3 regions of the Pseudoalteromonas sp. OF7H-1 genome follow, and region 2 is predicted to be linked to each of the others. Evidence: predicted binding sites of a transcription regulator. Region 2 holds the regulator's gene; each other region holds the start of a gene.
What was found. Region 2 encodes FliA, which starts transcription of late flagellar genes. Its sites were predicted from a motif close to CTAAAGNTNNNNNNNNNNNNGCCGATA; they were not measured.
Positions count from the first base shown of each region.

Region 1: MHN30_RS00090 (DUF3530 family protein) is a predicted target of FliA. The motif match lies at 8,871-8,897, and genes of this name have one in related genera.
Region 3: MHN30_RS22275 (DUF5610 domain-containing protein) is a predicted target of FliA. The motif match lies at 9,079-9,105, and genes of this name have one in related genera.

Region 1 covers NZ_JAKRFX010000001.1:18,961-29,604, reverse strand. Annotated here, with positions in the region: gene MHN30_RS00130 (insulinase family protein) at 1-614, shown strand, start outside; gene MHN30_RS00125 (bifunctional diguanylate cyclase/phosphodiesterase) at 879-3,116, shown strand; gene MHN30_RS00120 (hypothetical protein) at 3,142-3,333, opposite strand; gene MHN30_RS00115 (MmcQ/YjbR family DNA-binding protein) at 3,939-4,334, shown strand; gene MHN30_RS00110 (ATP-dependent 6-phosphofructokinase) at 4,481-5,491, shown strand; gene nhaD (sodium:proton antiporter NhaD) at 5,550-6,998, opposite strand; gene MHN30_RS00100 (2OG-Fe(II) oxygenase family protein) at 7,145-7,834, shown strand; gene MHN30_RS00095 (DUF368 domain-containing protein) at 7,872-8,807, opposite strand; gene MHN30_RS00090 (DUF3530 family protein) at 8,928-9,773, shown strand; gene djlA (co-chaperone DjlA) at 9,783-10,628, opposite strand; gene murU (N-acetylmuramate alpha-1-phosphate uridylyltransferase MurU) at 10,618-10,644, opposite strand, start outside.
Region 2 covers NZ_JAKRFX010000002.1:278,474-289,117, forward strand. Annotated here, with positions in the region: gene flhA (flagellar biosynthesis protein FlhA) at 1-277, shown strand, start outside; gene flhF (flagellar biosynthesis protein FlhF) at 297-1,772, shown strand; gene MHN30_RS03370 (MinD/ParA family protein) at 1,765-2,625, shown strand; gene MHN30_RS03375 (RNA polymerase sigma factor FliA) at 2,628-3,362, shown strand; gene cheY (chemotaxis response regulator CheY) at 3,405-3,788, shown strand; gene MHN30_RS03385 (protein phosphatase CheZ) at 3,808-4,584, shown strand; gene MHN30_RS03390 (chemotaxis protein CheA) at 4,598-6,829, shown strand; gene MHN30_RS03395 (chemotaxis response regulator protein-glutamate methylesterase) at 6,904-8,049, shown strand; gene MHN30_RS03400 (ParA family protein) at 8,177-8,947, shown strand; gene MHN30_RS03405 (chemotaxis protein CheW) at 8,956-9,717, shown strand; gene MHN30_RS03410 (chemotaxis protein CheW) at 9,742-10,239, shown strand; gene MHN30_RS03415 (DUF2802 domain-containing protein) at 10,240-10,644, shown strand, end outside.
Region 3 covers NZ_JAKRFX010000026.1:1,296-11,939, reverse strand. Annotated here, with positions in the region: gene gspL (type II secretion system protein GspL) at 1-651, shown strand, start outside; gene MHN30_RS22330 (type II secretion system protein M) at 648-1,121, shown strand; gene MHN30_RS22325 (type II secretion system protein N) at 1,124-1,882, shown strand; gene MHN30_RS22320 (UPF0149 family protein) at 2,200-2,769, shown strand; gene MHN30_RS22315 (hypothetical protein) at 2,781-2,984, opposite strand; gene MHN30_RS22310 (hypothetical protein) at 2,984-3,343, opposite strand; gene ccoG (cytochrome c oxidase accessory protein CcoG) at 3,593-5,050, shown strand; gene MHN30_RS22300 (serine/threonine protein kinase) at 5,095-6,069, shown strand; gene MHN30_RS22295 (thiol:disulfide interchange protein DsbA/DsbL) at 6,086-6,709, shown strand; gene MHN30_RS22290 (thiol:disulfide interchange protein DsbA/DsbL) at 6,728-7,357, shown strand; gene MHN30_RS22285 (DUF523 domain-containing protein) at 7,406-7,864, shown strand; gene trmA (tRNA (uridine(54)-C5)-methyltransferase TrmA) at 7,875-8,969, opposite strand; gene MHN30_RS22275 (DUF5610 domain-containing protein) at 9,134-10,261, shown strand; gene murI (glutamate racemase) at 10,325-10,644, shown strand, end outside.

The DNA.
Region 1 (10,644 bases), on a different contig from region 2:
TGCACGGGCTATTTTCAAGTAGCGAAATTTTAGAAGATTTGAAACGTCCCTTAAACGAGTTGACGAAATTAACGGAACAACATATCGAGCGCGAAGGCAGTGATTATGCCTTCATTGAATATTTTCAATCACGTACCGATTCCGTTAAAGAAAAAGTCACCATGATGGCGATTAATAATCTCATTAATCAAGATTATTTTGAGCAATTAAGAACAAAGGAACAACTTGGTTATTTAGTTGGCGCAGGGTATGCGCCATTCAATACACGTGCAGGTATCGCTTTTTATATTCAATCTCCCAACTTTGATAGTGAACACCTACTTGCACGGCACAACCAATTTCTTCATCACTTTGCCAAACAATTGCATCAGCTCGATGAAGTGAGTTGGCAACGTTCGAAAGAAAGCTTGTTGCTACATATATCGGAGCAAGACAAAAATCTAAGACTAAGGGCGCAGCGTTTGTGGATTTCTATTACCAATGACTTTCACCAGTTTGATATGCAACAAAGATTAATCCAAGCTTTGGCCGACTTGGAATTAGAAGACATCCTTACTTATATAGATAAGATGTTAGAGCCAAATGCTCCACGACTGATTTTAAAGTGTAATTAGCGTTTTAGTGTAAGCAAGGAGTGCTTATCAAACTTTTGAATTACTAATAAGACTTTTCTCACCTAGTCCATTAATTTGAGAGCTAATCAAAGTTCAAAAAATACGCAACCATACTCGTTAGAACAATGAATTTCATCTGAAACTTTGTTTCGCTGTTGTGAAAAACCGCAATTAACCTGAATTTCCCCTTAATCAACGTTTTCCTTTTGACTACTACAATGGCTTGATTTAGATTAGAGATTGCAGTTATGAATTACGCATTATATGAGCCTAAAAATAAAAACAATAACAATCAATGCACTACTTTTATCACTGACTCCGCATGTAATTTACGCCAGTGACGCAAGTGTATTAACAGGTGCCCAATTAGCTTGGCTCGTACCATGCGTGATTGCTCTGCTCAGCATTCCCTACTTAGTTTGGTCAAATCACCAACTCAAAAAGTCCACTCTTCAACTTAAGCATTCAGAACAACGATTTAAAAGTACCATTGAAGGCAGTGGCGATACACTATGGGACTGGAATATTCAATCAGGTGAGATTGTTCGGATCAACGATAAATACGGCATGAACTCTGCGAAGCCTGGCAGCGTCATCCCCAACCAGCATAGGATCCATCCACAAGACCTATTAATCGTTGAAAAGCTGATGAGACAGCACTTCGCAGAAAAGACACCATTCTTTGAAGCAAGCTATCGTATTAAAGATGAACTAGGCCAGTATCACTGGGTGTTAGACCGAGGCAAAATTATCGAGAAAGATGCCAACCTTAACCCCCTAAGAATGACAGGTACGGTTCGCGACATTAGTCACTTCAAGAGTACCGAGGAAAGGCTAAATCTGTTTGCAAAATGTGTTGAATCTCTTACTGACGCGATCGCAATTTATGACCGACACTATAATTTGGTCGATCTAAATCCGAGTTACCTTAAATTATTTGGTGGCCAACGAGAACACTATCTAAATAAACATTTTAGCTTACCAGGCTATGACAATAAGTTTGTTGCTCAGGTAAAGGCTCAGCTTAAACAAACAGAGCATTGGCAAGAAGAGCTCAAACTTCGTAATGCGGCAGACGTACTCTTACCAATCGAAATTACGATAGATGAAATTAAAAATAACCACGGTCAGATAAGTAACTATGTGGTTGTTTACTCTGATTTAACTGAGCGTAAAAAAGCAGAGTCTCAACTCCATAATTTATCTAATCGCGATCGTACAACAGGTCTTCCCAATCGCAACTTGTTCTTTACCAATTTACAAAAGTTGTCATTACAAGGCACGCACCACGCTCTACTTGTCTTTGACTTAGATAACTTTAAAAAGATCAACGATTCGCTAGGCCATCAGTTAGGTGATACGCTACTTGCGAAACTGGCAATGCGGCTAAATAAACTAGCTCGCCAACAAGATACCTTCTACCGACTAGGTGGTGACGAATTTGCGCTGGTGATTTCAGGCACCAATGATATTCACACGATTACACGTACAGCAAAACAATTTCTAGCGGCGATTGCGACACCTTTTAAAATTGCTAATCACGAGTTAGTGATCACCTCTTCTGTTGGAATTGTACTGTGCCCTGAAGATGGTAAGTCTCCTGAAAGTCTGCTGAAAAATGCAGATACGGCTATGTATCATGCCAAGCAAAAGGGTAACCATTATTTATTCTTTAATGATTCCATGAACGAGCAAGCGGTTAAGCGTCTGCAAATTGAAAACTTAATGCGCTATGGCCTCAAAGAAGATCACTTTGTTGTCTACTATCAGCCAAAAATGAATATTAAAACCGGTGAACTGGTTGGCATGGAAGCGCTAGTCCGTTTCATTACCCCAAAAAAGGGGGTAATAAGTCCTGGTGTATTCATCCCTATCGCAGAAGAAACCGGACAGATCATCGAAATTGGTGAAGTCGTTTTAGACAAAGCATGCCGTGATGTTAAGCGCTGGATTGATAAAGGACTGTTCAATGGCAGAGTTGCGGTTAATTTATCAGCAAAACAGTTTAGCTTGCCGGATCTAACCACTCGTATCGACATTATCTTGCAAAAAAATCAACTTCCTTCTTATTTTCTTGAGTTAGAAATCACAGAAGGAACGGTGATGGACGATCCAAAAGAAGCAATTTCGATAATGCGCTCACTTAGTGCTAGAGGGATACACTTAGCCATGGATGACTTTGGTACTGGCTATTCGTCACTGGCTTATCTCAAGCAATTTCCGCTAAATACACTCAAGGTCGATAAAGCATTTATCGACGATATGGGTAACGAGCGCGGTAGAAACATGGTTGACTCTATTGTCACTATCGCGCATAACTTAGATCTTCACGTTGTTGCGGAAGGGGTTGAAAATGAAGAACAACTTAATATTTTAGAGCAGCTAAACTGCCAAACAGTTCAAGGCTATTACTATTCAAAACCGCTTTCAAGCAGTGAATTTGAACAATTTTTAAAGCAACACACCCCGAGTGAAAAGCCAAACCTACAGCTGGTGCAATAGTCTAGTTTCATTTGACCTAACCACTTTACGCTTTCCAACTAACTAAATTTGCGCAGCGACGCATCCACGCTCTGCGATAGTGCACTCGAAACAGAATTAACGCCGCGGGGCCTGTTACTACGGCCAAACTTAACCAGCGTTTTCTTGGCATTCCAGTCCATAGAGTTTGAAGATACATTACCATCACACATAAAGCTGAAATTATTCCAAAAGCCACTGATACTCCTCGGTTTTTTAATTCAATAAGAAAACTAAAACATTCTTTATTAGGAAAGAAACATCACATTTCGATACTATTTACTAATGCGGCCGATGAGTCTACACAACGTTTAATATTTAATCAATGAAGAAATTATTGTTGCATATTTTTGTATTATTTAATTTAATAGCGGACTGTTTAGAGGTATAGCATTGCACAAGGGATGTTATGCCGTAACTTTTCCTAATTTGGGAAACAGAGACAAGTGGGAAATTTTTTACGGTCAACTGGCAATGATTTCCTAGCTTAGTCCACTTAGGTTATGAGTGTATTTTTAGCATAATTTGTGAAGCCAACTTAGTCCTTAACTGGAAATTAAAAGTTAGCTTTTCTAATATTGTAGACGACTGAAATTTTAGTGCTTTTACACACTGTACTTATTTTAATCGTCAACTGTGAGTTAAACCGATATAAAACGGTCAGTTATTCAATAATTGTCTGCGTTATAACGCCATAGTATAGACTTTCTGATAGTTTTTACTGATAGACGATTACAGTATTATCACAAGAGCTGCTAAACTTACTCTCATGTAGTATTAACTGTTACTTCAAGGACACGGGCTATGGATCAGAAAAGCGTACATGAATATTTGCAGGCCAAGCCTGCAACCTTTATCACTAAGCCTTTTGCGCAAGACGTAGATGTGTACAAAGTTCAGCATAAAATGTTTGCAACTCTAACTGAGGGGAAAGAGGGGCAAGTAGATGAAAATGGTGAACCTGTTTGGTGGTTAAATGTAAAATGCGACCCTGACGAAGCATTATTGCTTAGAGACAAGTATTCGTCTGTTGTGCCTGGTTATCACATGAATAAGCGTCTTTGGAACACAGTCATCTTAGATGGCACTATTCCAGAAGACGAAATAAAGAAAATGATCGATGATTCTTATCAAATCGTCGTAGATAACCTACCGACCGCACAACGTGAAGAACTTGCTAGCAAAGTCACGCAACGTTAATTAAAACGGCATTTAGGTAGACCTAAATGCCGTTTTACCTTTCTATATCCTCGCATTTAATCTCTCTCTTTAATGTCGATCAACTTGTCTTCAAATCACTCTGGTAGTATACAAAAAGAATAACCAAGCGATAATAGAGTGGCGACATGACGAAAAGGATAGCAGTACTGACAAGTGGCGGCGATGCGCCCGGTATGAACTCAGCGATTAGGGCTATCACGTTAAGTGCCTTGAGATCTGGATTTCAGTGCTTTGGCTTTTTTCATGGTTACAATGGTCTAATTAATCAAGAGTACACCGAGCTAAGTGCGGTTTCCGTCACCGATATCACCCAACTTGGTGGCACAATTCTAAAAAGTGCCCGCTGCCCTGCGATGCTAGAACTCTCTGGCGTGCTGCAAGCAGCAAATGCCCTGAGAAAGCTCCATATTGACGTACTTATTGTGATTGGTGGTGACGGCTCGTTTAGGGGAATGCAGGCGCTGGCAGCTCACTGGCAAGGTCAGCTAATTGGTATTCCCGGTACTATAGATAATGACCTTTCAGGGTGTGACAACACCATTGGTTTCTCCACAGCCATCAATACCGCCACCTCCGCAATAGATAAAATCCGTGATACCGCAAATGCTTTTGAGCGAGTTTTTATCACCGAGGTGATGGGTCGTCATAACGGGCATATTGCTTACCATGTAGGTATTGCGACAGGTGCTGAGGCTATCATTTCATTTGAAAATTGCACGGCAGAGAATACCTCTCAGGTCTTAGCTCATCTCAAAAATGCCATAGAGCAGCAACATCAACACGGTAGCTTTTTGATAATACTGGCCGAAAATTTATGGCCTGGCGGCGCTCAAGCGCTTAAAACAGAGTTAAATAGCAATGCCGATATCAATTGCGCACTTTGCGTGTTAGGGCATATTCAACGCGGTGGGGCACCATCTGTTGAAGATAGAATGCTCGCCACGGAATTAGGGGTAGCGGCTGTGGAAGTGGTCAATGGCAGCATCAAAGCAAACACTAAAGTTGCGACGCCTGTTATGGTAGGAAAAATACATGGTGCTATTGTAATTACTGAAGTCGAGAAAGTGCTGAATATGGATAAACCAGTATCACAGGAATGGGTGCAACGATATCAGCACTACCTCGCCGAGCAATAAATACAGTGAGAGTGAAGCACATATTGATTATTCACTCTCACTATACTTTGTGTAAGCGCTAGCCAAACACGCTAAAAGCAGATTCGTTAAGCCACAGGTGACATAAAATACTCGCGATATAACCAAGCAAAATCACGGGTGCCCATTTTAAGTGCCCCATAAAAGTATAATAGCCTCTAGCTTGCCCCATGAGCGCAACACCTGCCGCCGAGCCAATAGAAAGTAAACTCCCCCCTACCCCAGCCGTAAGCGTGATCAACAACCAATGGCCATGTGACATTTCAGGTTGCATCGACAGCACCGCAAACATCACAGGAATGTTATCGATGACCGCGGAAATAATCCCTAAGAATACGTTGGCATAGGTTGCTGACCATTCACCATATAATATCTCTGACATTAAACTTAAATAACCGAGAAACCCAAGACCACCAACACACATAACAATACCGTAGAAGAATAATAAGGTATCCCACTCAGCGCGTGAAACTTTGCTAAAGACATCAAATGGCACAACGCTTCCTAACTTCTCAAGACGCTCTTGATCCCCTTCTCTTTCCGCCATCGCTCGCTTTCTTGCTAATGACCCCGGTAATGTCATTCTTAGAAAGTAACCAAAAAACTGTAGGTAACCGAGGCCCATCATCATGCCAAGGACCGGTGGTAAATGCAGCAAACTATGTGAGAGCACAGCGGTTGCGACAGTCAGTAGGAACAAAGTTAAAATTCTTAAAGCGCCGCGTTTAAGCTCTACTCTTTCATAAACTGCACTGGGCTTTCTATCCGCCACAAAATAACTCATTACGAGTGCTGGTACGATGTAATTGACCAGTGAAGGAATAAATAGCGCTAAGAATTCGCTGAAATGTACCATACCGGCTTGCCATACCATCAAAGTGGTAATGTCACCAAAGGGACTGAACGCACCGCCTGCATTGGCTGCTATCACGATATTGATACAGCTTAGATTGATAAACTCTTTGTCACCATCAGCCACCTTCATCACCACGGCACACATTAGTAAGGCTGTGGTTAGGTTGTCTGCAATTGGAGAGATAAAAAAGGATAAGAACCCAGTGATCCAAAAGAGATTCTTATAGCTAAAACCCTTTTGGATCATCCACGCTCGTAGTGCATCAAAAAGACGGCGCTCCTCTAGCGCGTTGATATAAGTCATCGCAACGAGCAAGAACAACATCAACTCCGCAAATTCTAACAAGTTGTGCCGAAACGCATGCTCGGTAACATCGGGTTGTCCCTGATTGACGTAATACGCCCCAATCATGAGCCAAATGATGCCTGCCGCCACAAGCACTGGCTTTGATTTTCGCATATGAAGTTTTTCTTCGAGCATTACAAGTGCGTATGCTAAAACGAAGACAACAATACAAACCAAGCCGAGTGTCGAGCTGGTAAGATCTAAGGTGCCTTGAGCCGCCAAGGCTGGTGATGGGATCACGGATATGACCCATGCGCAACAGAATAGCAGTAGTCCATTGATTTTCATTTTTTTGCCTATCGATGAGTGCAGAGGGATGGCATTTCAGCCAAACTCACTTTAGCATAGATAAAAAGTAATCAGCATTGGACTGAAGTCTAAGGCATCCTGTTTACAGTATTACAAACAGGCCCATACATCAGCAGTAGGTATATATGCTTCAACTTTCGCAGCAACAACAAACAGAATTACAGCAAAAATTGAGCAACGAAGGCTTTGCACGGATTGAAAATATTCTAGACGATACAAACGCTCAACATCTACATGAGTGCCTCTGTAACCTAGACTACCAGCTAGCACTGTTTCATAACGGGGCAGCAAAATCAGTCAAAGACAGTGATATTCTTGCCTTAACACCGCAAGAGCAGCAAGCCTTGCTTGAAGATATACATAGCTATGCATCACGTGGTGTTGGTTTTATGTATGGCCGCCACTCCATAGAATCGACGAGCCCTGAGGCTCTGAAAAAGCTCTACAATAACCTCAATAGTAGCGCTGTACAGTCCTGCTTTTCCGCGATATCTGGACAGAACATAATCCGTACTTCTGCCCAAGCAACACGATTTATTGGTGGTCAGTATTTAACTCGACATAATGATATTGTTGAAGCTGAGGGCCGGGTTTATGCCTATGTACTCAGCCTAAGCAAAAGTTGGCACCCTGACTGGGGCGGGCTACTGCAGTTTTTTGAACGTGATGGCACCCCCACTAAAAGTTATGCACCTAAGTTCAATTCACTGGTGGTTTTTGATGTAAGCAAAATTCATTCTGTGACTTACGTAGCACCATTCGCAAAAGCGCCGCGACTTTCTGTAACGGGGTGGTTTAGAACAATAGACACGTAAGCTCAACGCGTGTCTATTGTTCTAGGTGTCTATTTTATTAATATTTTTCGCTTATCTTTTCAATGGTTAAGATCAGCGCAAGGCCTGCGATGGCAAGCGCAATACATGCCAGCGTATTTGGATCTTGACCGTATAGTGTACTATATTGCGCTGGCAAAATATTGGCCTGACTCAATGGCTTTTCGATACCACTGGAATTCACGTAAGTCGTAAGCACTTGTTTCCAAGGCCACAATAAATTAAGCGAGCCAAGTAAAAAACCAGCTAGTAGCGAAAACGTTACTTGTTGATAGTGCGCCAATAGCCAGCTGAGTAGGCGCGAAAACGACATTAACCCCACAATACAACCTAGTAAGAATAGACTCACTAAGCCAAGTTCAAGCTGGTTCACCGCACTGAGTACATGGCCATACATACCCAATAACAGTAGAATAAAGCTCCCTGAGATCCCAGGTAAGATCATCGCGCAAATGGCAATAGCACCTGAGATAAAAAACATCCAATGAGATGCTTGTGCTTCAGCTGGTGAAAGGGAAGTAATAGCAAAGGCCACGACAGCACCAACTGCGCAGGCAATAATATTTTGGCCGTTCCAATGAGAGACCTGTTTTGCAACATAAATAAAAGAAGCGACGATAAGACCAAAGAAAAATGACCATACCAATGTTTGATGTGCTTCCAATAAATAAGTGATCACCTTCGCCAAAGACGCTGCACTGATGAGCAAACCAGAAAATACCGCCAGTAAAAAGCTACCATCAATGTACTGCCACGTTGCTTTTAGGCCGTCACGGCGTAATGTGCTCAAAGCCTGTAAGTTCACACTTTTGATGGCATTTAAAAAGCGTGCATAGATGCCGGTAATAAAAGCGATAGTACCGCCAGAAACGCCTGGAACAACATCCGCAGCCCCCATTCCGGCCCCTTTTAAAAACATAAAGAGATAGTCTCGTTTGCTATCTTTATACTGCACAAATTTCTCCTTTCATTTCCACTGCCGAGCAGTTTAACTTAAAACGCTAAAAAATAGCGACAGCTAAAGCTTTCGCTTAACTGGTCGATAACCAATTATGATATTTTACGCGCTTGTACCATGATCATCAGAACGCTTTTATTACTTGTTACCGCTTTACCCGCGACGACTTTTGCAGCAGAACATATTGATGCAGCACCACTTGGTTCTCTTTATCAGCAAGACGCTAATCGTTTCTACGAGCCATCGCAGCTGATAAAGCTGGAAAGCGAAAACGAAAGCTTTTATGTATTTCATCAAGAATATATGGCAGCTGCTCGTGAAGGCATCGTGATCTTATTACCAGACATGCAAACTCCGCCTCTCAATAACAGCGGCATAAGCTTTCTTGCAAAACGCTTAAGCGATGATGGCTACGACACCTATACCCTTACTCCGCCGGACCTTTCTTATGCACCGAGGCTGCTAGAGCAAGACATCGCGCTCCCCGATGCTGAAAAACCGGCTCAGCAACCGCTTGCACCCATTTCAGAATCTAATCTCGACGAATATAAAATGGCCTTGATCAGCCGCTTTGAGGTGCTTTATAACACCCTGTCCATGACTCAAACAGAAAAGTTGGTGGTTGTCGCATTTGGTAATAGCGCAGGTTTATTTGGAGAGCACTTAGCCACCCTGCCCAATCTACGTATCGATGCCTTTGCCGTTGTTAGCCCACAACTACCTAATGCAACGCGGCAAAAGCACTTGGCATCCAACCTTTCTTTGGTAAGCCCAGCTTTACTGGATGTTTACTACAGTTTTGACAACCCTATTGTGGTCGACAATACGCCGGACAGAGCCCGCTGGGCGAGAAAAAACAGTAAATTTGATTATCGCCAACGGGAGCTTTTTGGAGAAAAAACCGATCCACTCCAACATCAAAGGCTCAGAAAGGAATTACTCGGTTTTTTACGCGTCTTATAGTGTTTCAAGTTAGCTCTTTTTTAAATATTCATAGGCAGACTGAATATCTTGGCTTTTGCGCTTTGCCACTTCCATCATATGCTTAGGTAATCCCTGAGACACCAATTTGTCAGGGTGATGCTGCGACATCAGTTTGCGGTAAGCTTTTTTGATTTCACGCTCATTCGCCCCTTCACTCAATCCCAGTACAGCCAATGCTTTAGCACGGTTTAAACCGTTATCTTGTGGTGCTGGTTGACGGCCGCCCTGTTGCTGGTGTTGATGTTGCGATCTCCCCGACGCCTGAGAGCGACGAAACTCAAATTCTGCTTGGTAGCGCTTTAGCAGGAACAAAAAGTGGGTTTCTGCGAAACCTAAATACTTGCTCACCTGTTTAAGTAAGGCCTTCTCCGCATCAGACACATGACCATCACAAAATGCCATTTGAATTTGAATCTCTAAAAACAGCTGCCTCAAGTCATAGCGTCTAGCAAAAGCTTCTTTAAAATCGGTAACCGCTTCTTTTATCGAAAAGTCGCTGCTTTTTCCCGCAGTAAACGCATGTTGCGCTTCTTTTCGCTCTTCACCCTGCAAGCCCATTTCGCTCATAAACGCAGACGCAGCTTGAATGTGGATTTCACTGACTCGGCCATTAGACTTGGCGATATGTCCCATCACAGAAAAACAGCTGGAAAAGAACAAGGCTTGGCGCTCATGCAGATCTTCACCTTTCATGAAACCTTGAAAGCCACCGACTTTATCAAAATCCTGACGCAAACTTTTATCAAATAAATGGCCGAGATAAAAACCTAAAATAGCGCCTAACCAACGACCAAATAAAAAGCCGAAAATTGTGCCTAATAATTTACCCCACATCGCTATACCCTAACTC
Region 2 (10,644 bases):
TGAGTTGGAACAGATGTTGCATCAGTCACTTCAGAACGCAGGTGATGAGGGGGCAGGTATTGAACCTGGCTTGGCTGAGAGGCTTCAAGAATCATTAAGAGAAGCACATCACAACCAAGAAATGCTAGGGGAACCGTCCATCTTATTAACCTCAGGTATGTTAAGAAGTGTGTTATCTCGATTTGTTAAACATACAATTCCAGGTCTTAGAGTGATGTCATATCAAGAAGTGCCGGAAGAAAGACAAATTAAGATAGTGAGCTCGGTTGGACAATAGAGGATAAAGGGGCTGTAACATGAAAATTAAACGTTTCTTCGCAAAAGATATGCGTACGGCTTTAAATGAAGTAAAAGAAGAGCTTGGTGCAGATGCTGTCATTATGTCTAACAAAAAGTTAGCGGATGGTGTTGAAATCGTCGCAGCAATTGATAATGACCGTACTGCTGCACCTGCTAAGCAAGCACCAGCGACCCATGCAGCAGCCCCAAGAGAAGCACAGACTCGCTTTGCCCGTCCGGAGCCTCGCCAAGCACAGCCAGCAAAGCAAGCGCAAGTTGCTGATAGCTTAGAAGCATTGCTTGAGCGTCAGGCACCGCGCCCACGCTCACCAGAACTTGCTTCTATGTTCTCCCAGTCGGGGATAGATACAGAGCAAATGTTAAGCAGCCAACGTAAAACACAAACTGCTGCACCGACGCACCAAGCGAAGCCACAGCAATTTCGTCGCCAATCTTTTGACTTTGATGATGATGCATTTGAGCAGCCACAGCATTGGGGCGAGTCGGATGAGTTAGACAACGGTTTTGGTGATGATTTACCTGAGTTAAATGCCAAGCCTGACGAAATGAGTGCAATGCGCGAAGAAATGAACGCTATTCGTCAATTACTTGAACATCAAGTATCTGGTCTAATGAAACAAGAAATGGCTCGTCGCGATCCAACCCGTGCGTGTCTTGTAGATCGTCTGGAAGGAATGGGCATAGACAAAGACGTTGCTGAGCAAATGGCATGCTTTATCCCTGATGATGTTTCTCGTAAAGAAGCCTGGAATGCATTGTTAAACATGGTGATCAACCAAATGCACACCACTAACAATGATATTCTTCGTCAAGGTGGCGTATTTGCGATGGTGGGTCCAACTGGTGTTGGTAAAACCACAACGGTTGCAAAATTAGCGGCATTAGGTGCACAAAAATACGGTGCAGATAAAGTAGCGTTAATAACGACTGATACCTACAGAATAGGCGCTTACGAGCAGTTAGCTACCTATGGTAGAATCATTGGTTGTCCGGTTAAGCAAGTTAAAGATGCAAATGAACTTGCAGAAGTGCTTTATCATTTACGCAATAAGCGTCTAGTATTAATAGATACGGCGGGAATGAGTCAAAGAGATTTGCGCTTAACTGAACAGTTAAATACACTTATGCGTAGCGCGAGAGTAGATATTCGCAGCTATTTAGTATTAAGTGCGACAGCACAGATGAATGTGTTACAAGAAACAGTAAGACACTTCAAAAAAGTAAATTTAAGTGGCTGTATTTTCACAAAACTTGATGAAAGTCTAAGTTTAGGTGAGATAATTAGCATAGCGATTCAAAATCGCTTGCCAATAGGGTATCTTACCAACGGTCAGCGAGTGCCAGAAGACATTCGCGTAGCAAATGCTCAAAAGCTAGTAAAAAAGGCTGAGCAATTGTATTTAAAAAGAATAAAAGCACAGCACTCTCGACGTGTACCTGTAGCGTCAGAGTCAGTAGGAATGTATGATTAACACAGTTTTAGATCAAGCAAGTGGCCTGCGTAGAATGAGTCAAAATAGCAACCAGGGTGTAAAAGTAATAGCCGTGACCGGTGGAAAAGGTGGGGTGGGTAAAACCAACGTCTCGCTCAATACTGCCATCGCTATGGGCCAACAAGGACAGCGAGTTCTCGTTTTAGATGCGGACTTGGGCTTGGCAAACTGTGATGTGATGTTAGGTCTAAGGGTAGAAAAAAATCTGTCGCACGTGTTGTCGGGTGAATGTGAACTAGATGAGATTCTCGTAGAAGGTCCCGCTGGAATTAAAATTGTACCGGCGACCTCAGGCTCTCAAAGTATGGTAGAGCTGACTCCCGCAGAGCATGCAGGACTTATTCGTGCATTTAGCGAGCTTAACACGCAATTTGATGTCTTAATTGTTGATACCGCAGCTGGTATCTCAGATATGGTTCTGAGCTTCTCTCGAGCTGCACAAGATGTGATGGTTGTGGTGTGTGATGAACCGACTTCCATTACAGATGCTTACGCGTTGATCAAAGTTTTGAGCAGAGAGCATGGTGTCTATCGTTTTAAAATTGTTGCCAACATGGTCCGCAGTATGCGTGAAGGGCAAGAATTATTTGCTAAACTTTCAAAAGTTACAGACCGTTTTCTTGATGTAGCACTGGAATTAGTGGCCACCGTACCGTTTGACGAAAACATGCGTAAATCTTCTCGCAGACAAAGAGCTATCGTGGATTTATTTCCGAGTTCCCCTGCGGCGATTGCGATTAAGGGACTAGCTGCTAAGGCAGTTAAATGGCCAATTCCGCATCAACCTTCTGGTCATCTAGAATTTTTCATTGAACAACTTGTAAACGGGTGATTATGGCTTCTCCGGTCAATAGAGCTGCGGGATATCAAACTTCAGACCACATTCATAAGGTGGTTGAACGGCATGCTCCACTTGTCAAAAAAGTGGCATGTCACCTGATTGCTCGACTTCCGGCAAGTGTGCAACTCGACGATCTGATCCAGTCAGGTATGATTGGATTGATTGAAGCATCTAAAAATTTCGATGCAACTAAAGGCGCTAGTTTCGAGACCTTTGCCGGGATCCGTATTCGAGGCGCAATGCTGGATGAAATCCGTCGTGGTGATTGGGCGCCTCGTTCTGTTCACAAAAATAGCAGAATGGTTGCAGAGGCTATCTCCGAGTTAGAATCTCTCCTTGGTCGAGAACCAAAAGACACTGAAATCGCTGAAAAACTTGATATATCTCTAGATGAGTACCATCATATTTTACATGATGTAAATGCAAGTAAAGTCATCGGTATTGAGGATCTTGGGGTTGATGAAGACGTGATAACCCCAGCAAACAGCGATTTTGCGCTAGACAAACCGTTTAATAACGTTAAAAATGAACGTTTTAACGAGTCTTTAGTAAATGCTATCAAAGCGTTACCCGAAAGGGATGCTCTGGTTTTATCACTTTACTATAACGACGAAATGAATTTAAAAGAGATTGGTGCCATCCTTGATGTCAGTGAATCTCGAGTAAGCCAAATTCACGGTCAGGCAATGATAAAGCTTAAAGCTAAAATCAATGACTGGATAAATTAGAGTACATAAAATAGTTGGGTTCGAACCTCACTGGAGGAAGTTTTGGATAAGAACATGAAGATTCTCGTGGTTGATGATTTCTCTACTATGAGAAGAATAATCAAAAACCTATTAAGAGATTTAGGCTTTACCAATGTTCAAGAAGCTGATGATGGTAGTACAGCACTTCCGATGCTACAAAATCAGGAGTTTGACTTTGTAGTAACTGATTGGAATATGCCGGGCATGCAAGGTATTGATTTGCTTCGTGCAATACGCGCAGATGAAAAGCTTAAGCACATTCCAGTGTTGATGGTTACCGCAGAAGCAAAAAAAGAACAAATTGTTGCAGCAGCGCAAGCTGGGGTGAACGGATATATTGTTAAACCGTTTACTGCAGGTACGCTCAAAACTAAGCTTGAAAAAGTATTTGAGCGACTAGGCTAACAGCAAGGGGATATGGCCTATGTCTGTAAATGCTGCGCCTCAAATTACACTTGAACAAGCTAAGCAACTTGTTGAGCTTCTAGAGCAAGGTGAACAAGAAAAAGCTGACCAGCTGATTTTAGAAGCTGCTAACAAAGAGCAATCGGAGTTATTTGCAGAAGTCGGAAAGCTGACTCGCCAATTACACGAGTCCTTGAAGAACTTTGAGCTGGATACTCGCCTCGCAGATCTCACGACAGAGGCTATTCCTGACGCCAAGCAGCGTCTTAATTATGTTATGGAAATGACAGAAAGCGCTGCTAACAAAACGATGGACGCGGTCGAAGAAAGCTTACCTCTTGCGCAGAACCTAGCGGATGAGTTAGCGCAAATAAAGCCCACTTGGGATCGATTGATGAGCAGAGACATTCAACTCGGTGAGTTTAAATCTCTGTGTCATGATCTCGACAGCTTTATGCAGACTTCAAAGACACGTACAGACGAATTACAAGGTTTAATGACGAATGTGCTGATGGCTCAGGACTATCAGGATTTGACTGGGCAGGTTATTCGGCGCGTCATTGAGCTTGTGAGAGAAGTAGAAGATAGTCTCATTCACCTCCTGACTGTTTTTGGTACTTCAGATGAAGCGCCTTCAACTGCTGTGAAAGCGAATGAAAACGAAATAAAAACAACCGAGACTATCAGTGATGAATTGTCTGGACCTGAAGGTCCAATTATTGACGCTGAATCGCGAGATGACGTGGTTTCTGGTCAAGACGAAGTCGATGACTTGCTATCTAGTTTAGGCTTCTAGTTGGAGAGTGTGTATGAGCTTTGAAGTCGATGAAGATATCTTGCAGGACTTTCTTGTTGAAGCAGGCGAAATATTAGAACTGTTATCTGAACAGCTTGTTGAACTAGAAAATAATCCTGAAGATAAAGAACTTCTCAATGCGATTTTCCGTGGCTTCCATACCGTAAAAGGTGGGGCTGGCTTCCTAGGTATGACCGAACTGGTCGATGCCTGTCACGGTGCGGAAAACGTGTTTGATGTACTACGACAAGGGCAACGAAAAGTAACTTCCGAACTGATGGATGTTATTTTGCAATCTTTGGATACGATCAACGAAATGTTCGCTTGTATTCAAAACCGTGAGGAACCAGAAGCGGCCGACCCTGTGTTGCTTGAAACACTCCACAAACTTAGCCAGCCTGCATCTGAAGACGAAGTCAGTGAAGTGATTGACGAACCTACTTCTGAGCCAGAACCTGTGGTGCCAGATTTAAGTGCTGATGATATTTTATTCGACGCCGATGTTGGTTCAGGCGATGATAGCGGCTCCAGCATCGATGAGATAACAGAAGAAGAATTTGAAAATCTTTTAGATGAATTACACGGTTCGGGTAATGCGCCTGCTGTTGCTCCGGCAACTAAACCTGAAGCTGTATCAACCACAGATGATGGTGATATCACTGATGACGAATTCGATAACCTCTTAGATGAACTTCATGGTGTTGGTAAATTCGGTGGAGCACCAAATGCAGAAGATGCTGTTGCCCCAGAAGCGAGTGAACCTAAGGCTAAATCAACCTCACCAGCAGCCCCAAGTGGGTCTACTGGCGACGAAGAAATTACCGACGATGAGTTTGAAGCTTTGTTGGACGAGCTTCATGGTAAAGGCAGTGCACCTAAAGCGGTCGATGAATCGCCAGTAGAGGTTTCAGAGACTAAACCTGCGCAACCAGAGCCTGTTAAAGCCGCGCCAGCGCCGAAACCTGCGCCAAAGCCTGCGCCCAAAGTTGAAGCTAAGCCTGCGACTCCAGCACCAGCACCGCAAAAAGAGCCCGAGGCTGCAAAAGCTTCCACACCAGCCGCTGCGAAGAAACCTGCGGCACAAGCTGAGACCACGGTCCGAGTTGATACTAAACGTCTTGATGAAATCATGAATATGGTTGGCGAATTAGTATTGGTTCGTAACCGTTTGGTTAGCTTAGCGAATAACACCAACAGCGAAAGCATGGGTAAAGCTATTTCGAACCTTGATGTAGTCACTGCTGATTTGCAGGGCGCCGTGATGAAAACGCGGATGCAGCCAATCAAAAAGGTATTTGGTCGCTTTCCTCGAGTAGTGAGAGACCTTGCTCGCAGCTTGAAAAAAGAAATCAACCTAGTTTTACAGGGCGAAGAGACGGATTTAGATAAAAATTTGGTTGAAGCGCTTGCAGATCCACTGGTCCACTTAGTGAGAAACTCAGTAGATCACGGTATTGAAATGCCTGACGTACGTGAAGCGTCTGGCAAACCAAGAATGGGTACAGTCACATTGTCAGCATCTCAAGAGGGAGATCACATTCTTCTCACGATTCGAGATGATGGTGCCGGTATGGACCCTGAAAAGCTCAAAAAGATTGCTATAAATAAAGGCGTGATTGACTCCGATCAAGCAAGCCGACTGTCCGATACTGAAGCCTATAATTTGATCTTCGCACCAGGGTTCTCAACAAAAGAGCAAATTTCAGACATTTCTGGTCGTGGTGTTGGGATGGACGTTGTTAAAACGAAGATCACTCAATTGAATGGCTCGGTAAATATCCAATCAGAATTGGGTGTTGGTACCGTATTAGAGATTAAGGTACCGCTTACACTGGCTATTTTGCCTACCTTGATGGTGGTCGTTGGAGAGCAAACGTTTGCGTTACCACTTGCCGGCGTGAACGAGATCTTCCATTTAGATTTGACAAAAACGAATGTGGTTGATGGTCAGTTGACTATCATAGTGAGAGAAAAAGCAATTCCGTTATTTTATCTTGAACATTGGTTGGTAAAAGGTGCGAACAGGGGCATGAGAAAGGCTGAAGGCCATGTTGTCATTGCGCAAATTGGCACTAAACAAGTCGGTTTTGTGGTTGATTCTCTTATAGGCCAAGAGGAAGTCGTAATCAAACCACTAGATGCGTTATTACAAGGTACACCAGGTATGGCCGGTGCTACCATCACATCTGATGGTGGTATAGCGCTAATCCTTGATGTCCCCAACTTATTAAAACACTACGCCTAATTTTATTAGGCGTAGTTCGAATTCTAGAGCGGCATTTGCTGCTCTGCTGTAGAGCAAATTAAAGAGCGTTGCCAATGGCAGTTAAAGTGTTAGTCGTAGACGATTCTAGTTTTTTTCGTCGTCGAGTCAGTGAAATTTTAGAAAAAGACAGTGAAATCAAAGTTATAGATTTCGCAGTTAATGGCAAGGAGGCGGTTGAAAAGGCCGCTTCATTGCGGCCAGACGTAATTACGATGGACGTGGAAATGCCTGTGCTTGATGGGATCAGTGCGGTAAAGCAGATCATGCAGGCCACTCCGACCCCAATCTTAATGTTTTCTTCGTTAACTCGTGAAGGCGCTAGTGCTACGTTAGATGCACTGGATGCGGGGGCTGTAGATTTTTTACCGAAAAAGTTTGAAGACATCGCTCGTAATAGCGAAGAAGCAATTAAGTCGTTACAAAATAAGGTAAAGGAAATTGGCCGCCGTCGCGTTAGCCGTTTTACTCGCCCTACTATTGCGACTCCGCCAAAGCGCGTCGAGTCTAGAGCAACTCGCGCTGATACAGGACGAGCAACGATCCCTCAACCGGATAGAAGTTTTCAGAGGCCTGTATCTGGTGGTACGTCTAGTGCTGCGGGTGCTAGAGCATCGGGTAAGAAATATGGACTGGTTGCAATTGGTACATCAACAGGTGGACCCGTTGCACTGCAAACAATACTAACTCAGTTGCCTGCAAACTTTCCTCATCCAATTTTACTTATCCAGCATATGCCGGCCGCATTTACACCTGCGTTTGCAGCAAGATTGAATAGTTTATGCCAGATTAAGGTTAAGGAAGCCGAGCAAGGTGATAGATTAATGCCTGGGGTGGCCTATTTAGCCCCTGGCGGTAAGCAAATGCTGGTTGAAAATCGCGGTGGTAGTAAGACACTAAAAGTGTTCGAAGATGATAGTCCAAGGATCACCTATAAACCCAGCGTTGATGTGACATTTGCAAGTGTTGCAAAAGCTTATGGTGGCGACACGTTAGCGATTGTCTTAACGGGAATGGGCGCAGATGGCCGAGATGGTGCTCGTATGCTAAAACAGGTAGGGGCCACTATATGGGCGCAAGATGAAGCGACTTGTGTTGTTTATGGTATGCCTCAAGCTGTCGCTGGCGCTGGACTTTCGTCGGATAGTATCGCCCTACAAGACTTTGCTGCGAGAATTAATAAAGAAGCGGGTAATCAATAGACTAAGTCATCACTTGGTTGCTTTGCTTGAAGCTTGTAAATATCAAACGTCTAAAAAGAATGAATAACACTGAGTTGGTATAGTATCTATTGAACGAAATCAATAGAGATAAGCGAAGGAATATAGAGTGAAAATTTGGACAGTAGCAAATCAAAAAGGTGGTGTGGGTAAAACCACGACGACGGTGAGCTTAGGAGGCATTCTTGCTGAACAGGGTCACCGAGTTTTGCTTATTGATACTGATCCACATGCTTCACTGACATATTACTTTGGTATTGATTCTGAAGAGTTAGAAGTCAGTGTGTATGATATTTTTGCACGCGGCAGCAGCATGACGAGTGAAGAAATTTTACAGTCTCTTTGCCCATCAACCATAGAGAATCTTGATATTTTGCCTGCCACTATGGCCATTGCTACGCTTGATCGTAGTATGGGTAATAAAACGGGCATGGGGCTTATCTTAAAGAAATCGCTCGAAAAAATAGCGGATCAATATGACTATGCTATTTTAGACTGCCCACCAGTGCTTGGGGTACTGATGGTTAACGCATTAGCAGCGAGTGAGCGAATTTTAGTACCTGTCCAAACTGAATTTTTGGCATTGAAGGGACTAGATAGAATGATGCGCACGATGGAGCTGATGCAGTCTTCACAGCAGAAACAGTATCAATATACTATCATTCCAACTATGTATGATAAACGGACCAAAGCGTCGTTGGAGGCGTATAAAACGTTGCTAGCAACATACAAAGAGGCTGTTTGGCCAGGTGTGGTTCCTGTAGATACTAAATTTAGGGATGCGAGTCTTGCACAGCAAGTCCCAGTACAATTTTGTCCTAAATCACGAGGCGTGTTCGCTTATCGTGCACTTTTGGACTATTTGAAGCAGTTAAGCTAGAGAGCATAATGAGTAAGCATTTATTTGCAAATGAAAAGGTGATGAAGCAGTATCTTGGCGCCCTATTACAAGAGGAGCCAGAGATTGAACAATGCGAATTATCACCGGTTGCAAAGCTACTTGAACAAGTAAAAGAGCCGGAATCCGAACTTGAGGATACAGACCTTCCAGTTGTCGTTGCTACAGAGCCTCAGGAGTCGGTGAGTGAAGTTATTGAAGAACAACCGAGTAAATTAGCTCAAGATCTTGAAGTCACTGAAAATACATCTATTATCAAAGAACAGACAACGATAGAATCCGTTTCTGCAAGGGAAGCCTATCAAGAAGGTGAATTTCAGGCATTGTTTTTTGAAGTTGCAGGCTTAACACTGGCGGTTCCGCTTAAATCACTTGGGGGAATACACCAACTGGGTGAAGTCAATCAACTCTTTGGTAAACCTAAATGGTTTAAAGGCGTGATGCTAAATCGTGAAGAAAAGCTTAATGTTGTTGATACTGCGCGATGGGTAATGCCTGAGAAGTTAACACCAAAATTAGAAGATGCTCTGGATTACCAGTATTTGATTACGCTTGGGGATAGTAACTGGGGACTGTTAGCAGAGAAACTAGTCAACAACTTAACACTCAAGCCTGAAGACATAAAGTGGCGCACAGCAGATGGTAAACGGCCTTGGTTGGCTGGGGTGATTAAAGAGAAAATGTGCGCGCTGATTGATGTAGAGAATTTAAACCGTTTGCTAGAACAAGGCCTCGATAGTCGAGAGCAGTAACTAGTATATTGATGGAGTGAAACCATGAGCCAAGATAGACTACTTTCTGCAGACAAAAATGCTGATAGTAATGATGAAGTATTGCAATGGGTTACTTACAAGCTTGAAGAGGAAACTTACGGTATCAATGTAATGCAAGTGCAAGAAGTATTACGTTATACCGAAATTGCACCAGTCCCAGGTGCGCCAAGCTACGTACTCGGGATCATTAATCTACGTGGTAACGTTGTAACGGTTATAGACACACGAGCTAGGTTTGGTCTGCAAAGTGCAGAAGTGACGGATAATTCGAGAATTGTAATAATCGAAGCCGAGAAGCAAGTTATTGGCATCTTAGTAGATAGCGTTGCTGAGGTGGTTTACTTACGTAGCTCGGAAATTGACAGCGCGCCAAACATCGGCACTGAAGAGAGCGCTAAGTTTATCCAAGGCGTATCAAACCGAGAAGGCGAGCTATTGATCTTAGTCGATCTTAATAAGCTATTAAGTGATGACGAATGGGATGAGCTGAGTCATATTTAGATGTCTGAAGTAGTAAACGCACAAACCGTTTTACTCGTCATATCAATAACCTCAAGCATACTTGCGTTAGTATGCTTGAGGTTTGTTTTTGTGCTGGGTAAAAAATTACAGGATGCGCAGGGTCAAACAGCGCAACTTTCGAGCTCACTACAAGGCTCTGAGCAACAAATAGCAATATTACGCAGCGAAGTTGCGGAGTTACGCGCCAGTATCATGAGTATTGGTAAGCGGGTGGTCGCAACCGAGCAAGAATTAAATGATGTTGCGAATCAGCAAGCAGCACAGAAATATGATGACCCCGACGCAAAAATGTATTCTCGCGCCGTGAAAATGGTGGAACTTGGCGCTGATATTGAAGAGGTGATGCGCGAGTGTGAGTTGCCAAGAGCTGAGGCAGAGCTGCTC
Region 3 (10,644 bases), on a different contig from region 2:
GCGGGTGTTAAGCAGCTGGCGCATTTTAGCCCGGCAAGCGATTTCTCAGAAACGATAACGCTTACTGCGCAACAACAAGATTACGATTTACCTTTAGCCATCTTCGCGAAATCACTATCAAATATTGATTTTAATTTGCGTCAAGGTCGATTTGCTGCGAAGAAAAAGCAGCCGCAATGGTGGCGTGACTGGCGCAGTGGCCTAATAGCGGCGAGCGTGGCAGTAGTGAGCTTTATCGCAATTAAAGGCACTCAACTGTATGTGATAAGTCATCAAGCTAATCAGCTAGAAACCCAAGCGGTCGCTATGTATCAACAGGCATTTCCAAATAAAGTAGTGCGTCCGCACTTATTGAAAAAACAGATCCAAAATGAGCTTGATGCGTTATCTGGCACGGAACAAGGTGGTTTGCTCGAATTAACTAATCACTTTGTGGCCATTTATGAAGAGATCGATGCTTTCGCTCCTGAAACGCTGCGTTATGATAAACGTAGGAATGAGCTTAGAATTCGAGCACGCGCAAAAGAGTTTCAGGTATTTGGTCAGGTCAAAGCAATTTTAGAGCAACGCGGTGTAAGTGTTGAACAGGGCGCCCTGAACAATGATGGTGACTTTGTGGTGGGTGAAATTCGCATTCGAGGTGCAGCATGAAGCAGCAAGTAGTGAACTATTGGCGTGGTTTAAAAGAGCAAGAACAAAAACTGTTGATTGTTGCTAGCGTTATTTTTATCGTTTTTGTTCTAATAATGGGTATATTCAAACCTTTGAATCAGGCTGTCAGCGATGCCGAAGCTAAGCTAAAACGTAATCACGAACTCGTAAATTGGGTTGGTCAAAGCGTGAGTAAGCTGAAATCTAGCAGTCCCGCACAGGTGATCAGCGGCGGTAATATCAGCCAGATAGTCAATAACACCCGTGGCCGTTTTCAAATTGATATCAGCAAAATGCAACCTAGTGGCGAAAGCTTGCGTTTAACCATCGATGATGTGGAATTTAATAAACTTGTTGCTTGGATAGATGAACTGACAAATAAGCATGGAGTAAAAGTAGAAAACCTAGACCTTACACAAGGGAATTTACCTGGCTTTGTGCGTGTTAGTCGCTTGGTTTTAGAGAAATAATTATGAAAAAAACACTATCTCTACTCATTATATTTTTACTCGCATTTATTATTTTTAGTGCTTTTACTATGCCAGCTGCGGTGTTGCTGCAAGTTTTTAAAGGCCAATTGCCAGCTAATTTGCAGCTAGGCGCAGTAAATGGTTCTGTTTGGCATGGTCAAGTGAGCGGTGTGAGATTCAATAACATTCAATTGAATCAGGTTAAGTGGGAGCTTGAACCGTCGTCATTACTACTCGGTGAGTTGGCAGGCAATGTACAGTTTGGTAATGCGAGAGATAAAAATGAGATCTCAGGAAAAGCTAATTTCTCATCGAATTTAGTAAGTAAATCCGTGATGGTAAATAATGCCTCACTTCGTTTCAGTGTTGAGCAGGCTATGGATCAAGTAACTCTGCCATTGCCGGTTGATGCCAAAGGGCGCGTTATCGTCAATGTGAAGGAGTATCAAAGTGGTGCACCGTATTGCGAAGGACTAAATGGTGAGATAAGTAGTCCAAATATTGATGTTAAAGGCATGAATGGCTGGTTTAGTATCGGAGACCTTAGTGGTCAGCTCGATTGTAAATCAGGAGATATTGCCGTGGTTGTAGACCCTGAAAATCGTCTGGGCTTACAGGCTGATGCGACACTAGCTGCCAATTTCCAGTTTCGCGTGTCTGGTAATATCAAGCCAGATGCAAGTCTACCAAAAGAAGTACACGATGCGGTTAAGTTTTTGGGGAGACCGGATGGCGAAGGTCGCTACCCAGTAAATTTATAATATACTTCTGTCATATCAGACTTTAGTTATACCAATTTGCTTAATTAAGTGACCTATTTTGAGGCGAGAAAATCTTGTCGATAACACCGCTTACGCGTCCTGCTATCGCCAAGGTACCTACATCCATGTAGGCAAGGCGAAAATTTTGCTATTTAGTTGTTCTAAATGAGAAATTTTTAACGCAGTTAGCGTCAGATTTGCTCCTTCAAATTGAGCAAGTATTAAGACTAATTGGTATTAATCTAATCTCAGGTTAGTTATTAATATAAAAGCATTTTTGTAGGCGCTGATACGGCGCCTAAGTTCAAGGCAACACTATGCACGACTTCTCTTTTACTGCAGCTGATCAGCTGAATTTAGAAAACTACTTTTCTGCGCGCAAACTTTCTATTGATATTGCTTTTTTACAAGGATATTTATTTGCTACCTGTATAGACCCAAACGGTATCGAGGTAGATAAGTGGCTTAAGACTTTAACCAACGCAGATCCCGAACTAGATGAGAGTATTGCATTTGCATTGATGGCTTTACATCATGAAATTTCTGAGCAGGTATACGAAACTGAATTTCAATTGCCTTGGAGTGGTGAAACACCACTTGAGCAAAAAATTAATTGGGCCGAAGGGTTTTTAATGGCGGCGACGCCCTTTTATGAGCAATTGATGTCCAGTCCGCTCGCCGACGATATTAAACAAGCTTTGCAAGTGAGCACAGAACAACTGGGGCTTTTTGCACTTGGTGAGCAACAGTTAACGATTTACTGTGACAAAGTAGGACAGTCACTGACCGAGTTTCAACTAACTCAAGCGCAATTGGCTGACGAGTTTGCCGCTTCTTATGCTGAGTTAGTCGAAGTTGCCGCAGTGAATAGCGGACTATTTGATTAATCAAAAATGCTTTACGCGAGATCTAACTCGATAAATGTGCAACCCTGTTGGCATTGTGCCACAGCTCGATTTGATGTCGATTGGCTTAAACTGAGTGCAATGGGTTGCTGACAGCTGGGGCAATTGACAACACGTCCCTGACTAAGCTTTTTGATGAGTGCTTTTTGATCATTAAAGGATTTTGCCGACTTTTTATTTAATTGACTAAAGTCCATTATAATCCCTTCGCTTCATGAATGGCTTGCTCTGCAATTTCACAGATTTTGACGAGATCGGGGCCGTAAAAATACAAGTTATAGTCGTTTTCTTTACAATACTTGAGGTGGAAAAGCCTTACTTTTTCATCTGTTGCAAGGGCTTCGTCAATATAGCGCTTTTCGTCATCTGTCATGGTAATTGTTTTTACGACATTGGCTCTGGCGATCCTTGCAGCCGTACTGCGTTGTACTTTGCTGGACTCGCTGAGTACTTCAACGCCTTGACCGAGTAATCTATCTCTTGGCTCTTTAATCAATGGATGATCCACAGTAAACAGAGCAACGACTATAATGGCTAATACTAAGAATTTTTTCATAATCTGACGCTGATTTGATCTAGCTAACAAAAATCTTGTTCCTAGTGTAATAAACTTGTCTGTCAGGTCGCAACAAGTCTCTCATCATTTATGGTGGGTTTTAGCTCAACTTACTATTAATCATAGAGTTTCAAAGCGTATAATAGTAAGCGCTAAACTATGTCATGGGGCACATTGCAATAGTTTAGCCTGTATTTTTTAAGGTCACTGTAGCAAGTGCATCTCGTTCCAAAGCACTAAGGAGCTTCCATGGAGAACGAAAGAATCAAGGTTAAAAACATACCGTCTGAAGTAAAAATTCAAAAGCCAATAGGTGGCACTGAAGGGAAATCGCTCAATAGCTCTACGCCCGATCGTTTTAATCCTCGCAATCGCATATATGTCCGGGCGGTGTCAGGCCTACATCAACTGCTAAGAAGGCGTATCGGCTTTATTGGTATGTTGGCATTTATGGCTTTACCTTGGTTAAACTTTCACGGTCATCAAGCGGTGTTGTTCGATATTTTTGAGCAGAAGTTTAATATTTTTGGCATGACATTATGGCCACAAGATCTGACTATCTTTGCTTTTATTCTGATGATAGCGGCATTTGCTCTGTTCTTGGTGACCACCTTCTATGGCCGGGTATGGTGCGGCTACACCTGCCCGCAAACCGTTTGGACGTTTATCTTTATTTGGTTTGAAGAAAAGTTTGAAGGAACGGCAAACCAACGGAAAAAACTAGATCAGAGAGCGATGGATTTTGACAAGTTTTGGCGAAAAACGGCAAAACATGGTAGCTGGATACTCTTTTCACTGTATACCGCAATCACTTTTGTTGGTTACTTTACCCCAATCCGCTCGTTGATCCCTGATTTACTTACTTTCTCTGCAGGCTTTTATTCCGTCATTAGCATTATCGTGTTTACCATTTGTACTTATGGTAATGCCGGCTGGATGAGGGAAATCATGTGTTTACACATCTGTCCTTACTCTCGTTTCCAATCAGCCATGTTTGATAAAGATACATTTACCGTCGCCTATGATAGCGAACGAGGTGAAAGTCGAGGTCCTCGAGGACGCAAACAAGATCCAAAAGAGCTTGGGCTTGGAGATTGTATCGATTGCAACCTGTGCGTTCAGGTGTGTCCTACCGGTATCGATATTCGTAATGGCTTGCAATATGAATGCATCAACTGTGGTGCGTGTATTGATGCCTGCGATGGTGTTATGGATAAGATGAACTACCCGCGTGGATTGATTGCTTACACTACAGAGCGCAATTTAGAATCATCTAGCGAAAAGACCAAACCAGTACGTGGTAAATTAATCGGTTATTTATTGATTCTGGTTGTTATCACTGGTGCATTAGTTGCGAACATTGCGATGCGTAAGCCGATGGATCTTGATATCATTCGGGATAGAAATCAGCTTTATCGTGTCAATATTGAGGGATTGGTAGAAAATACCTATACCTTGAAAGTGATAAACAAAGCGCAAGTTGAGCAGAAATTTTCTATTGCAATAACAGGTCTAAGTAATTATCAGGTGATCGGTAAGCAAGAGGTGCACTTAGCAGCAGGCACGACATTAGATGTGCCACTCTCTGTTGTGATTGATCCATATGATTTGAAAAAGCCAGTCACTGAATTTGAGTTTGTGCTTATTAACCAAGACGATCCTGAAGAACGGCTGGCGCAGCCGACCAATTTCTTCAAAGGAAGATAACAAGGTAAAAGCGAGGTATAAAACCTCGCTTTTTTATAAACATTATGAACGATTTTAGTTTTAACGCGTTGACACCGGATCTTATTTTAGATGCGATTGAGGCACTTGAGATATATCCGACAACGGGATTATTGGCCTTAAACAGCTATGAAAACCGTGTTTATCAATTTGGTGCTGAGGACGGCAAACGTTATGTGGTGAAGTTTTACCGCCCAGCGCGTTGGACGGATGAACAAATTCTAGAAGAGCATGAATTCGCACTGGCAGCGAAAGAAGCTGAAGTGCCTGTTGTAGCGCCTTTACTTATTACTGGGCGTAGTCTGCATTTTTATGAAGGTTATCGCTATACGTTGTTTCCAAGCGTTGGTGGACGTCAGTTTGAGCTCGATAATCTAGATCACTTAGAAATTTTAGGTCGCTACCTAGGGCGCTTGCATTGTCTGTCGGCTGAGCGAGCATTCGAGCATAGACCACAGCTCAATACCCAGCGTTTTTTAATTGATGCGCAACAAACACTGCTAAAAAGCCAGTTAGTGCCTAGTCATCTACATACTCCATTTGTTACTATTCTTGAGCAAGTTATTAACAAAGCAACCTCAAAGTATCAAGTTGCCAAAACACTTCGGCTTCATGGGGATTGCCATGCTGGAAATTTATTGTGGTCTAGAGATCAATTGATGTTGGTGGATCTTGACGATTGTCAGCAAGGCCCTGCAATACAAGACTTGTGGATGATGTTAAATGGCGACCGCAACGAGCAATTGGTACAGTTAGACACCCTGCTTATGGGTTACGAAGAATTTATGCCGTTTGATTCAAAAGAGCTTGGGTTAATTGAGCCGCTACGTGCCATGAGAATGGTGAATTATATGGCTTGGTTGGCACAGCGCTGGCAGGATCCTGCATTCGAACGGAACTTTTCTTGGTTTGCGACAGACAAATACTGGGAACAACAGATCCTAGCGTTAAAAGAGCAATTTGCTGCATTAGATGAACCAAGTTTGAGCCTATTTCCTTAAAATTAGAGAGAGTAACATGCTAAAAAAATTAAAAATCGCACTTATTGCATTACTTTTGCCCATTGCTGCGATGGCTTCAGACTTTACCGAAGGTGAACACTACACAACCTTAACAACCGAACAGAGTAACTCAGAGAAAGTTACTGAGTTTTTCTCTTTTTACTGTCCTCACTGTTTCCGCTTTGAGCCAATTGCAAAAGCGATTGAAAAGAACTTACCTGAGGGGGCGTACTTTGAAAAAAGCCATGTGAACTTCCTGCGAGGCGTTCCTACAGAAACGCAGAGCAACCTAAGCTATGCCTATATTATTGCTGATCAAGCAGGCAAAGCGGATGTGATTGCCGAGAAGATTTTTAATGCTATTCATGTTGAAAGAAACAAACTGTTAGACATTAAAGATTTGAAAACGCTAATGGAGTTAAATGGGATTTCTGCTGAAAAGTTTGATCAGGCTGTAACGAGCATGCCAGTAGTGAGTGCGGAAAATAACATGCTTAAAGCACAAGAAAAGTTTTCTGAAGCGGGTGCGCTTACAGGCGTTCCAACTTTTATCGTAAACGACAAATACAGAATCGAAATGAAAGGTATCAAGAGTCAAGAGCAGCTTGATGAATTGATCGCATATCTATTAAAAAAATAAGGACTGGAGAAAGTTAGTATGTTGAAAGTATTAAAAGGCTTAGCGGTTGCACTAATGCTTCCTCTTCTTGCTCAGGCTGCGCCATTTGAAGAAGGTGTACATTATGAAGTTATTGCTGAGCGTGGCACGAAAAAGCCTGAGGTAATGGAGTATTTTTCTTTTTATTGTCCAGCCTGTAACGCAATGGAAAATTTAATCGTTGACGTTAAACCAAAGCTGGACGAGGGCGTTAAGTTTAAAAAGAGCCATATAGATTTTGTCGGTCCAAGAGAGCCTGAGATCCAACAGGTGTTGGCACAAGCTCTTGCAACTGCTGAAGTGCTGCCACAAAAAGACAAGATAGTTGCAGCCATGTTTAATCATATCCATGGCAAGCGTGCAAAAATCAATGAACTTGCTGATGTAAAAGATATCTTTATTGCACAAGGTGTTGAAGAAGAGAAGTTTGATAAACTTTATGCCAGTTTCTCTGTTCGTACTAAAGCTTCAAAAATGCAACGAATGCAGAAGACTCTTTCTGATAAAGGCGCGCTAACAGGAGTACCAATGTTCGTGGTAAACGGTAAATACAAGCTATTACTTCGTGAGTCTGGTACGACTAAGCCTGAGCAAATTGCTGCTTTGGTGAATTATTTAGCAAAGAAATAAAATCTAATTTGTATTAGACTAGCCCTGCAATTATTGCGGGGCTTTTTTATGTTTAAAATTTTAGTTTCTAGCTGTTTATTAGGTTATCCGGTGAGGTATGACGCCTCTTCACAAAGCCTTCAAGACAATACATTACAGTATTGGCGGCAAAAAAATTGGGTCTTACCGCTATGCCCCGAAGTATCTGGTGGTTTACCAACACCTCGCCCATCGGCTGAAATAGCAGATGGTAAAGTTTTGAGTAAACAAGGGGATGATTTTACCACCGCGTTTGAACTCGGTGCTAAAAAAGCGCTAGCGGCTTGCCTTCAGCACGATATAAAGTTTGCGTTGTTAAAAGAGTCCAGTCCGTCTTGCGGCAGCAATCTGATTTACGATGGTAGTCATACCGGTAAAAAAATAGTAGGGCAGGGGCTGACGGCGTCTTTATTACAGCAATCCGGTATTCAGGTTTTTAGCGAAACTCAGCTGCCAGCACTTATCACAGCGATGGCAGCCAGTCGTTAATCGTTAGAGATCACTTTCTCACTAAGTAAACGCCAGATTCAATATGATGGGTATAAGGGAACTGATCGAAAATCGCCATACGTGCGATTTTATGCGTTTCACATAACAAGGCTAAGTCACGCTCTAACGTGTCTGGATTACATGAGATATAAATAATGTTGTCGTAGTTGCTGACTAAGCGACAAGTCAATTCATCCATGCCAGCACGAGGCGGGTCGACAAGGATCGTTTGGCAATCATAGGACTGTAAATCAATACCATCTAATCGAGAAAACTTCTGCCCTTTCATGGCTTGTGTAAACTCTTCACTCGACATGCGAATAATATCTAAGTTATCGACTTTATTTGCTGCAATATTAAATTGTGCAGACTTTACTGATGATTTAGAGATCTCAGTAGCCAGCACTTTATTGAATGAGCCTGCCAATGCGATTGAAAAGTTACCGTTACCACAATAAAGCTCTAATAGGTCGTTGCTTAGCGGTTCACTAATGGACTGCGCCCAAGCTAGCATTTTCTGATTCACTTCCGCATTCGGTTGCGTAAAGCTGTTCTCAACCTGCTGATAAATATATTCTTTACCGTTAACGCTTAGTTTTTCAGTTACATAGTCGTTGCTAAACACAACCTTTTGTTTTCTAGCACGACCGATAAAATCAACTTTATAGGTTTGTTTCAATTCGGCTCTTAATGTCTGCATGGCAGTTTGCCACGCTTCATCTAACTGCTTGTGATAAAGTAAGCTGATCAGTACTTCACCGCTCAGCGTCGTGAGATAGTCGATCTGAAACAGTTTACGACGCAATATTTCGTTGCCTTTCAGCTGATGTATCATCACCTGCATCATTTCATTGACAAGTGGTGCACCAGGATCAAAGCTATCAACACGGATCTTTTCTTTTGTTTGCTGGTCAAACATGATGTGAAACAGATCTTCACCCTCATGCCATACTCTAAATTCACAGCGCTGGCGGTAATGGCGAGTTGCAGATTCATACACTTCAAGTGCAGGTGCATCAAACTGTGCAAATTGTGTTGTGATACGCTCAGCTTTATCTGCTAACTGTTGCTCGTATGCTGAATCATCAATTTTTATTACTGCCATGCTAAAACCATCTATGTTGAATTAAGAGGCGCTATTTTAGGGAGCGTTGCTAATTTGTCCAGTCTAGCATCACTGATGCGTCTGGTTTGCTGTTTTTTTAATCATTATACTTTAGCTTTGCGCAAATATGCCGATAATCTAACTAATATATTGGAGGGCATACCATGAAAATCGGGCAATTAAATCAGTTGCTCAATCCAGCGATGCAGCATAAGCCTGGAAAGAGCAAAGGGATAGGACCAAATATCCAAATTAATTCAGACAGCTATGCGGGGAATAAATCTAAGCTAGCAGCTAAAATTCTTGATGATAAGCTTGCAGAAGCGTTGGGGATTGAGAAGCCGACACAAGATAAAAAAGACAAGCCACTATTTGATTTTGAATCTATTGTCAAAAATGTACTCGATTTTGTTCAGGGTGCAGTGAAGAAAGCCAAAGTCGACGGCAAAAATGATGACGAATTGAAATCTATGCTAGATGGGGCACGTAAGGGCGTGCTACAGGGTATTGATGAAGCCAGCGAAGAGTTAAAAGGCATGGGCGCTTTCAATTCCGACATCGAAGATGGTATTGAAAAATCACGAGAAGGGATTTTTAAAGGTTTAGATGATTTTGAAAAAGAATTGTTTGAAGAAAAGTCACCAAAGGCATTAGCGATCAGTGCCGCACAGTTTGCGAGCCTTTCTAATCAGGCTGAATATGCATTTACTACAGCTGAAGGGGATGAAGTCGTTATTTCATTCTCCGATGCGTATGCTCAGGGGGCCGCTGCGAGTGTCGCGCAAAAAGGTAATGATTATGGCATGGCATATGGCACTAAGTCCTCTCACGAAGTCAGTTTCTCAATTAAGGTTAATGGTGAGTTGAACGAAGAGGAGCAGCAAGCAATTAACGATATGATGGAAGATATCCGTAATGTCAGTGACTCGTTTTTCGGTGGTGAATACGATGAAGCTTTCGATTTGGCAAAGTCGCTTAGTTTAAATTCCGATCAGATCACTAACTTCACGATGGATCTAAGACAAAGTAAAACGTCAGCTGCGATTGCTCAATATCAGCAAGGCAATCCAATGAAAGAGTTAGAGAAGGCATTTATGCCACTCAATAAGCAGTTAGCAGATATGCAAGAGCAGGCTAAGGGACTCAATGCCGATAAGGAGTTGCCAAACCTGCTTGCTTGGATGAATGAAGGTCAGTCGAGACTAAATGAGTTTTTGGATTATGCTAGTAGCTTTTTTAGTAAACTGAATGAACTAAATAAAGAGCAAGTAGAGCAAAAACAAACAAGCTAAGCCAGTTTATTTTCGCGAGGACTCATGGCAAACTTCATACTTCATTGATTTGAGGTATGAAGTTTGTCGCATATTTTGGTTTTCGATTCGGGGATCGGTGGCACCAGTGTGCTGTCGCACTTAAAGGCATGTTTGCAGGGGGTTTCATTTAGTTATGTTATGGACAATGCTTTTCTCCCATATGGCCTTCAGCCTCAAGAGCTAATCAAATCACGTATCAAGGGACTTATTCGTTGGCAACAGCAATACTTGGACAATGTTGATCTTATCGTTATTGCATGTAATACCGCTTCAACATACGCATTAGAAGAAGCCAGAAAACATACCCAGATACCAATTATAGGTGTGGTTCCTGCTGTTAAGCCTGCTGCATCTAGTTCAAA